3 regions of the Lysinibacillus sp. FSL P2-0066 genome follow, and region 3 is predicted to be linked to each of the others. Evidence: riboswitches for the same ligand, from Rfam matches in the RefSeq annotation. Region 3 holds a riboswitch; each other region holds the start of a gene.
The links. A riboswitch is a leader RNA that binds a small molecule or an ion and turns the genes downstream of it on or off. The one in region 3 is predicted to bind S-adenosylmethionine.
Positions count from the first base shown of each region.

Region 1: another riboswitch for S-adenosylmethionine. It lies ahead of MKZ14_RS01860 (O-acetylhomoserine aminocarboxypropyltransferase/cysteine synthase family protein); the one in region 3 lies ahead of metA (homoserine O-succinyltransferase).
Region 2: another riboswitch for S-adenosylmethionine. It lies ahead of MKZ14_RS17455 (methionine ABC transporter ATP-binding protein); the one in region 3 lies ahead of metA (homoserine O-succinyltransferase).

Region 1 covers NZ_CP150202.1:377,407-380,691, reverse strand. Annotated here, with positions in the region: gene MKZ14_RS01865 (hypothetical protein) at 158-544, opposite strand; gene MKZ14_RS01860 (O-acetylhomoserine aminocarboxypropyltransferase/cysteine synthase family protein) at 877-2,178, opposite strand; SAM riboswitch class I at 2,296-2,409, opposite strand; gene MKZ14_RS01855 (glycerol-3-phosphate acyltransferase) at 2,565-3,197, shown strand.
Region 2 covers NZ_CP150202.1:3,480,798-3,484,082, forward strand. Annotated here, with positions in the region: gene MKZ14_RS17445 (MetQ/NlpA family ABC transporter substrate-binding protein) at 1-81, opposite strand, end outside; gene MKZ14_RS17450 (methionine ABC transporter permease) at 150-818, opposite strand; gene MKZ14_RS17455 (methionine ABC transporter ATP-binding protein) at 808-1,836, opposite strand; SAM riboswitch class I at 1,919-2,022, opposite strand; gene MKZ14_RS17460 (thioredoxin family protein) at 2,079-2,390, opposite strand; gene MKZ14_RS17465 (hypothetical protein) at 2,405-2,746, opposite strand; gene gcvH (glycine cleavage system protein GcvH) at 2,838-3,218, opposite strand.
Region 3 covers NZ_CP150202.1:2,375,905-2,379,189, reverse strand. Annotated here, with positions in the region: gene MKZ14_RS11780 (hypothetical protein) at 1-312, shown strand, start outside; gene MKZ14_RS11775 (nucleotide excision repair endonuclease) at 363-734, opposite strand; SAM riboswitch class I at 938-1,049, shown strand; gene metA (homoserine O-succinyltransferase) at 1,172-2,107, shown strand; gene MKZ14_RS11765 (endospore germination permease) at 2,147-3,285, opposite strand, start outside.

The sequences.
Region 1 (3,285 bases), 2.0 Mb from region 3:
TCTATAAGATTTGAACAAATATTGACTCTTTACATTTCAATATATGAATGTCTTTCTTCTATTATATATGTATGCTCAGACATTCATAACAATCCCTTTAAAGAAAAAACTCATTCCCTGTAGCAGCAGAGAATGAGCATAAAAATATGAGGGGATTTTAACTTGCTCTTGAAAGCAATTGATAGCGATATTGTTCTAAAGCGTGTTGAACAAGACTAATTTCTTCTTCTGTAAAATCTGGTATTGCATACGTACGTTCCACTAATTGAAATGTACCATACTTTAAGTAAATCTCTGTGGCAGGAAGTGAGATATGGCTCACACCGTACTGTTCATATGTCTCAAATACTTCCTTAACAGTATAGTCTTCTTTTTCAGTAAAAACTTGTTCTTGAAATGCTGTATGACCAAAAACTTGTTGCCATTTCTTTTCGACTGATGTAAGAAGGTGTTGAATGGATTTATTGTTGACAAAAACGTGTCCTTCATTTAGCTCATATATTAGATAGGATACAATGTTTTGCGCACTATAGATGTTACCCATTTTAAACACTCCTTTATCATCAGTTTTTTGGAAGAGCAGTTACTGGCTAGGCAACTACTCTTCTATATATTCAAAAGTGGGGGAGCACTTATGAAAACATTTTCCTTTTTAACAATAATTTCCGTACTCTTAACTTATTTCCTAGTATATAGCATGGATTTAATTAAGTCAATAATACATATAAAATTACTTGGTATTATTTTTTATAAGGTTCTGATAATTAACGGATGTTGTAAATAGTTGATGTAGCAACGTTTAACGCATTACCAAATGAGGCAAATCGAATGAGAAAATACGTAAACGCTACACCATTCTTCCCTCTGTTCTAAATCTTAAGCTTCTACAGTTTGTTCACTTGTTGTTGCCTGTGTAATGGCTTGATCTAAATCAGCAATAATATCCTCTACTGCCTCTAAACCGATGGATAAGCGAATGAGCGACTCGGTTACACCAGCTTGAACTAATTCGTCTGCTGATAGCTGCTGATGGGTAGTGGAAGCAGGATGTATAATTAATGACTTAGCATCACCTACATTTGCTACATGTGAAAATAGCTTCACGCTATCAATAAGCTTTCGCCCAGCTTCACGTCCACCTTTGATGCCAAATGTAAGCACTGAACCGAAGCCATTTCTTAAATATTTTTTTGCCAACTCATGTGTCGGGAAATCTTCTAGGCCATTATAATTTACATACTCCACAGATGGGTGGTTTTGTAAATATTCAGCCACTGCCAATGCATTCTCATTGTGTTTAGGGATACGCAAATGAAGCGTTTCTAACCCTTGCAATAAATTAAAGGCAGCATCTGCACTTAATGTTGGACCAAAATCACGTAATAATTGTACGCGTAGCTTTGTAGCAAAAGCAGCAGAAGCTGTATCAATTCCATAGCGTAACCCATGGTAAGAAGCATCTGGTTCAGTAAAACCTGGGAATCGCCCACTAGCCCAATCAAACTTACCAGCGTCTACAACAACGCCCCCTAAGGTTGTACCATGGCCTCCTATCCATTTAGTTGCTGAATGAACAACAACATCTGCACCATATTCAATAGGTGTAGAACCATAAGGAGAAGCAAACGTGCTGTCAATAATTAGTGGTAGCCCATTATCATGTGCAATCTTAGCTACTGCTTCAATATCTAAAACCTTTAAGCTTGGATTACCATAAACTTCTGCAAAGACAGCTTTTGTTTTATCAGTAATCACCGCATTGAAATTCTCTGGGTTTGTTTCATCTACAAAAATTGTTTTAATACCATAGTTTGGTAATGTGTTAGCAAATAAATTATACGTACCGCCATATAAAGAACTAGCTGCTACTATCTCATCACCAGCTCCAGCTAGATTTAAAATGGAAAATGCGATAGCCGCTGCACCAGATGAAAGTGCTACTGCTGCTGTTCCACCTTCCAATAAAGCCACACGTTTTTCAAACACATCAACAGTCGGATTGGTAATTCGTGTGTAAATATTCCCTGCTTCCTCTAGGGCAAAAAGACGTTGCGCATGAGCAGTGTCTTTAAATACAAAAGCAGTTGAGCGATAGACTGGAACTGTCCGAGAACCCGTCACTGGGTCTGGCTCTTGACCACCATGTAACAGCAATGTTTCTGGTTTAAAATTTGTCATTGTGTACCTCCAAATGGTTATTTTTTTACGATGGTACCGGAGATGAGGAGGATTTTTCTGTAGAAAACAAAAAACCCTCTTCAGCTAAGAAGAGGGTTGCGGTTGCAAGTTTTCCTCCCCTTATCTGCCAGATCCAAGTTAGAATCTGTAGGAATTAGCACCTTAGTAAGCTCATTACTTACTGGTTGCCGGGCATCATAGGGCCTATCCCTCCGCCGCTCTTGATAAGAGTATGAGATTCAATTTCCATCGTTGTTACACAGTATAAACATAGAGTTTTTTTCTGTCAACATGTAAATTTTATTTTTTCCGAAACTTCTGTCTGCTCTTATACGTAATATGAACGCATACACTATTTTAGAAAAAATTTTGAGAGGAGTATTTTTATGGTAAAGGCCGTGATCATTTTTCTTATGATTGGCTATTTAATAGGCTGTATTCACGGCTCTAAAGTGGCTCAATTTTTATCTGGGGTTGATTTAAAAAAAGCTGGCCACGGAAATGCGGGTGCCTCGAATGCTACTCTTTCCCTTGGCTGGAAATATGGCGTTTTAGTAGCCCTCATTGATATCGGCAAAGGCGTTGTCGCTATTATCGGTGCACATTTTTATCTAGCGGATGCCACTCATTTGACACAAGAACAAATATGGCTGCTTACTTACATTATGGCTGCTGGGGTTATTTTAGGTCATAATTTCCCATTCTATATGGGCTTCAACGGCGGGAAAGGAACGGCCTCCATCATTGGTATTTTACTTGCTGTTGATTGGAAGATTGGTTTATTTGCACTTATTTTATTTGTTATTTTATCCTTTGCAACAAATTATTTAATTGTAGGTGTTCTAGAATTTTATCTCGTTTTTTGTACAGCAACTTATTTATGGATTCCAGGCATTGGCCCAACCATTATAGCTGTCCTTCTTTTTGGCATAGCTATCATCCTGCATATAGAAAATATTAAACGTTTAGTTAATGGGACAGAGCCTAAAGTAACTACTGCTTTTAAGAAAAAGAAATAATATTTTATGGATATTTTTGTATTTTGTGTGACCATATATTTTCTCTTTATCTACTAATATTGCTGTAAAAAACATCTATTTTACACAG
Region 2 (3,285 bases), 1.1 Mb from region 3:
ATCTTCTTTTTTATCTGTACCGCAAGCTGCTAATGCTAGTACAAGTATTGATAAAAATAATCCTGCTAATAACTTTTTCATTTATGACACTCCCTTGTATTTGTTTTAAATATGTTAGCGGTAAAAACCGGAATAACCTCATTTTCGTGCTAGCGTTTATCAATTTTTTCAGTAATTAAATCACCAATCCATTGAATAATAAATACGACTACTAAGATCAAAATAGTTGCCATTAATGTCACATCTTGGCGATTTCGCTGGAAGCCGTCTAAGAAAGCTAAGTTACCAAGACCACCTGCACCAATAATTCCTGCCATCGCTGTATAACCTACAAGAGCAACAGCCGTTACCGTGATACCAGAAATCAAAGCTGGTAATGATTCAGGGACCAATACTTTCCAAATAATTGTAGAAGTTTTCGCCCCCATTGAACGGGCTGCTTCAATAACACCTTTATCTATTTCACGTAACGCAATTAATACCATACGAGCATAAAACGGTGCTGCACCGATAATTAAAGCAGGTAACGCCGCATTGGCACCTCGAATTGTACCTAGTAAAAACTTCGTAAATGGAATTAATAAAATAATTAATACGATAAATGGAATGGAACGGAAAATATTAACGAGTGATCCTGTTAAAAAGTTAACGATTTTATTTGCCCATAACTGATTGGGGCTTGTTAAAAATAGAACGATACCAATGACTAACCCTAGAATAAATGTCACAACCGTTGATATAGCTGTCATGTATAAAGTTTCATACGTAGCTTGCCACATATTTTCCCAGTCTACATTCGGAAAGAGGTTAGTTAGCATTTGCAATCACCTCCGTTTGTACTTCGACTGTATTTAAATAACGAAGGGCTTCAGTGACGTTTGTCTGAGTGCCATCAATTTGCACAATCAATGTACCATATGCACCATTTTTTGTTTGCGAAATATTTCCGTGAACAATACTTACTTCTACATCAAATTGTTTCACAAGATGTGAGATGACAGGCTGTTCTGTTTTTTCACCAACAAAAATTAATTTGACAAGTTGTCCAGTTGGATAGTTTGTTTTAATTTGTGCTACCGTATCCTGTGTTTCCTTAGTGTCTGTAATTTGAGAGACAAACTTTTTGGTAATGGCTGCTTGTGGTGCTTGGAAGACTTGTAATACCTCACCACGTTCCACAATTTCGCCTGCCTCCATCACCGCTACACGATGACAAATTTTGCGGATGACATGCATTTCGTGGGTAATCAGGACGATTGTTAAGCCTAAGCGTTCATTTATATCAACGAGTAAATCAAGAATGGCATCCGTTGTTTCAGGATCGAGTGCTGATGTCGCCTCATCACATAGTAAAACCTCTGGATTATTCGCCAATGCACGTGCAATCCCTACACGCTGCTTTTGTCCACCAGAAAGCTGAGATGGATATGCCTTATCGCGCCCTTCTAAGCCTACAAGGGCTATTAATTCCTTCACACGTGCTTCACGTTGAGCCTTTGGAAAGCCTGCGATTTCTAAAGGGAAAGCTATATTTTCGGCAACTGTTCTCGACCAAAGTAAATTGAAATGCTGGAAAATCATACTTACCTTTTGTCTAGCTGCTCTAAGCTTTTGTCCTTTTATCGATGAAAATTCCTGATTGTTCACCGTTACTGTTCCTGCTGTTGGTTTCTCTAAACCGTTTAGTAAACGAATCATGGTACTTTTACCTGCGCCACTATAGCCGATAATGCCAAAAATTTCACCTTTATTAATAGTAAGGTTGACGTCTTTGACTGCCGTTAATTCGCCATTTGTTGTTTTGTATTTCTTTGTAATATTTTGAAGCTGGATCATAGCGAATACTCCTTTTCTCATATAGAAAACCCCTTCACTCACAGACAAGTAGAAGGGGTCACGTATGATACGTTAAACCGTTCTCTCATCTTTCAAAGAAAAATCTTTGGGTGATTTGGCACCTTTTCACATTGTGATGGTTGCCGGGCTTCATAGGGCACTTCCCTCCGCCACTCTTCATAAGAGTTCGATATATTTAATGTTTTAGTAATATATTTGTTACTTTACCACGCTAGTAAAGTTCAGTCAATTGATTTTTTTAACAATTCATATAAAAATGGTACGGATTGAAAGGCATAAATCTTTTTTGTCACTTTTCCGCCATCACTGATGAGTAGACATGGAACACTTTCAATCTGATGCTCATAGGCAATGTGTTCCAAAAAGTTGATATTTGCTTTACCTATTTGTAGCTGTGGCAGTAATTGTTCAATAATGGACATCATTTTAGATGCCACTGCACACGTTCCACACATCGGTGTATATAAATAAAATGCAGTTTTCTCTCCCGACTGTTTAGCCGCTTCCCACTGCTCTGTTGACCATTCTTCCATTTACTCACGCAACCTTACAAAATATATTCATTATGGATTGAAAAATGTGCACGCAGTAAAATCATCGCTAACACTTTTCTTGGTGTTGTTTCTACTTCCTTGTACGTTGGCATTGTGCGCAGATGTTCAGCTTCTGGATAATGTCTGTCCATTAATGCACGTAGCTTATCGCCTGAAGTATCTGCATCAAAAAAAGTAAATAGCTCACAGCCCTCATAGGGATCCAGTAGTTCTTCTAATTGATGCACACCAATTGTACCATTCGTACATAGTATTGTAACATTCTCATTCAAAATAGGCTCAATTTGTAGCTTATCTGAGCGCCCTTCTACTATCAAGCATTTTCCCTCGAACATTACGCCACCTCCATTTAGAGATCCCTACTTATAAGTCATTATATAACAAAAAACGCCGGTAGTTGCCGACGTTTTTCGATTATGGCTTGTCTTATTCAGCGATCATTTCTTCGTATTGCTCTGCTGTCATTAGTTTCTCAACTTCTGATGCATCAGCAGGCTCAACAACGATCATCCATGCTTTTTCATATGGTGATTCATTAACGAATTCTGGGCTATCTTCTAAATCTGCATTTACTTCCACTACAGTACCTGAGATGGGTGCATATAATTCAGAAACAGTTTTTACTGATTCTACGCTACCGAATGGATCATCTGTTTTGATTTCGTCGCCAACTTGTGGAAGCTCAACGAATACGATATCTCCTAATTCAGATTGTGCGAAGTGAGTAATACCGATACGTACTTTTCCATCTTCTACTTTTACCCATTCATGTTCTTCAGAGTATCGTAAGTCTTTAGGTGTGCTCATGCAAAAAACCCCTCCATAAATATGTAATATATTCACTTTCAGTGTGCCATACTTCTCCTATAAATAC
Region 3 (3,285 bases):
CCACCAACGATTCATGAGCTAACGGTTGTCCCAGACATTGTCCAAAAAAATATTGTAGCTACTGATCGAATTCAATTATTGCATGAAAATGATGCACCATATTATCTCGTTTATTATTCAAAGGGAAATGTATTGGCAGATATTACGGCTGAGGGAAATAGACTTATCATCCAGTTAGAAGAAGGCAGCGAGCAAAGGAAAGAGGCACATCCCTATGTTTTTCAAATCACCGTCAAGAATCCTGAGCTTGATACCATTGATTTGCGAATAAACGGTCACAGTACACCGATTGATCGTATGACCATTATGTGATAAAAGAAACCGAAATCCCTCGATGAGATTTCGGTTTCTTTGCGTGATGTCTAATAAAAGACCTTGTCTACGTTATATTTAGAGCGGAAAGTATTAATCGCATATGTTTCGTAAATTTCACGTTCCATTGGATCTTCCACTTCATAGACTTCAATTTTGAACACTTCATCACGATGGTTTTTCATCGGAGATACATTATCCTCGAAATGTTTTTTAATACGTTGACGAATTTTACGTGCTTTCCCAACAAACAATAGCTCATTCTTGTCATTATAGAATAAGAAAATGCCGCCTTTATCACGTGTAATTTTATGGAAGTCAATAAAACCGAAGTAAGGTGTGATTGGCACATCACCTGGTTTTAAATCTTGTTCACGTTGACGGATTACTAGATCTGGTTTTGGAAATTCAATTTTAATCAAACTATTCACGTTCCTCTCTCTTACTAAAAGTATATGGTAACATAATTACGGCATGTTTACCATAAATTTTAAATGTAGAAACACCACATATAGCAAGCTTAGTGTACATCAAATGAGCAAGGAACATGCACATGAATCACAAAATATTCTATGAATTATTGATATTCTAACTAGTTCGTGTTACAATTCAAGATAATTAAATAATCTTATCAAGAGAAGCTGAGGGATTTGGCCCGATGACGCTTCAGCAACCTCTAACAATTGTTAGAAAGGTGCTAATTCCAGCAAAGGATTTTTTCCTTTGAGAGATAAGAGTGGACGTGAAAAAATCCTTCTCATTCTATCTCGTATGGAATGAGGAGGATTTTTTAATTTCGTTGCATTCTACGCAAGCAAGGTTTGCTAAAAGAGAGTGATTATAGAGAGGGGAAAGCAAGATGCCAATTAATATTCCGAAAAATTTACCAGCTGGAGAACATTTACGTGAGGAAAAAATCTTCGTCATGGAAGAGGATCGTGCAAAAACACAGCAAATCCGTCCATTAAATATATTAATTTTAAATTTAATGCCTGAAAAAGAAAAAACAGAGCTCCAATTACTACGTTTATTAGGAAATACACCATTACAGGTAAATATTACCTTTTTAAATACGGCCACACATGAGTCAAAAAATGTGAGTAAATCCCATTTGCAGCTATTTTACACAACGTTTAACCAGATTCGTCATCGACGCTATGATGGTATGATAATTACTGGTGCGCCAGTAGAGAAAATGGCTTTTGAAGAGGTTAACTATTGGCAGGAAATTTCAGAAATTATGGATTGGTCTAAAAAGAATGTGACATCCGTGCTACATATATGTTGGGGGGCACAGGCTGCATTGTATCACCATTATGGCATTGGGAAGGTCGAGCTTTCTGCTAAATGCTCAGGCGTCTACTCCCATGTGATTACAGATTTAACAGTGGATTTGGTACGAGGCTTTAGTGATTTATTTACTGCGCCGCACTCTCGCTATACATCTGTTTCGATTGACGAGGTTCGCAATCATCCCGATTTACGACTATTATCTTACTCAGAGGATGCAGGGGTATTTATTGTACAATCAAAAGATAATAAAAATATTATGATTACGGGGCATCTAGAGTATGATGCGACAACACTAGCCGATGAATACAGTCGCGATGTGGCGAAGGGCATAGATATCGCCGTTCCTGTAAACTACTTCCCGAATGACGATCCAACACAAGTGCCGATGAATACATGGCGTGCCCATACCCATTTATTATTCTCTAACTGGTTGAACTACTATGTTTACCAAGAAACACCATATGAATGGGATTTTGTAGATGAAATCGAATATCATATTTAATTAATAAAAAGTCTAATTTCTTTTCTAACGTAGAAGAAATTAGACTTTTTGATTGTCATTTTTTGTTTCCTGCTGAGGTGTTTCATTATTTTGAGCCTTGGACTTGCGGTTTCGAATGACTGCTACAATCAGCAAAAGTATAGGTAATAAAATGGTGAAAATAAAGGAAAAGATTGGCCAAATTTCATTATTATAATTAGTGGAATGCACAATATCTGGATGTACTATTTGGGAAAGTCCAATGACAATGATACCCATCGGTAAAATAAGTGGACGATGATCCTTGATTTTCAAAATTTGTGCAAGGCCCACAACGGTCGTATAGAAGTACATAAATGTACGAATATAAATGGAAGATATCCACATAAAAGCCATGATAATTTCAATACGCTGCAAAAAGTTCCCTATAGATATTCTTTGCGCTAAGGCATAGCTAGGAAATGTTCTAGCCGCAGTATTTTCAGGCCCTAGTACAAGAATCGATAGGACAATCAACGTAATTAAGACGACTCCGCCAAGGATGGTCCCGATATATAGCCCTTTCTGCGCAGCTGGTTGTACATTGACGCTAGCAGGATATAGCATCAATAACACAAGTAAAGGAAAGGAAAAGATACTCATAAAGCGTGTAATACTATAAAGCATAGATGTTTTCGTTGCTTCTAGCAGTGGCTGAATATTCTCAAATGTAATTTGAGGGCTAATACTAATGATGAAAAAAATAAATATAAAAATAAACATTGGAAAAAGGATTTCTGCCGAACGGGCAAAGGTCTCAATCCCTAAATAAGCGGCATACATAATAATGATACTGAACAGTAGGGCAAATGCTAATGTCGGTGTCTCTGGCATAACTTCCGTTTTCATGAAAATACCGATAAAATAGAGTAATTCTCCAGCGGAAAGAAAGGTCATAATCAGGAAACAAATCGCTGTGATTTTCCCAAAAAAACGCCCGAGAATTTTTTCATTGGCCTCGATAAAGTTTAGGGACGGTGTTTGATTGGCAAGTGTTAAAAATAATTTTACAAGCAATAAACTAAGCAGAACACCAATGCTTGCCGCAATCCAGGCATCTTGCTTAGCAGCACCAGTAATACTCGAAGGGATAATTAAAATCGCTGTACCGATAGAATAGAGGAAGGTAACGATTGTAAACTGTCTTGAACTAATGATCT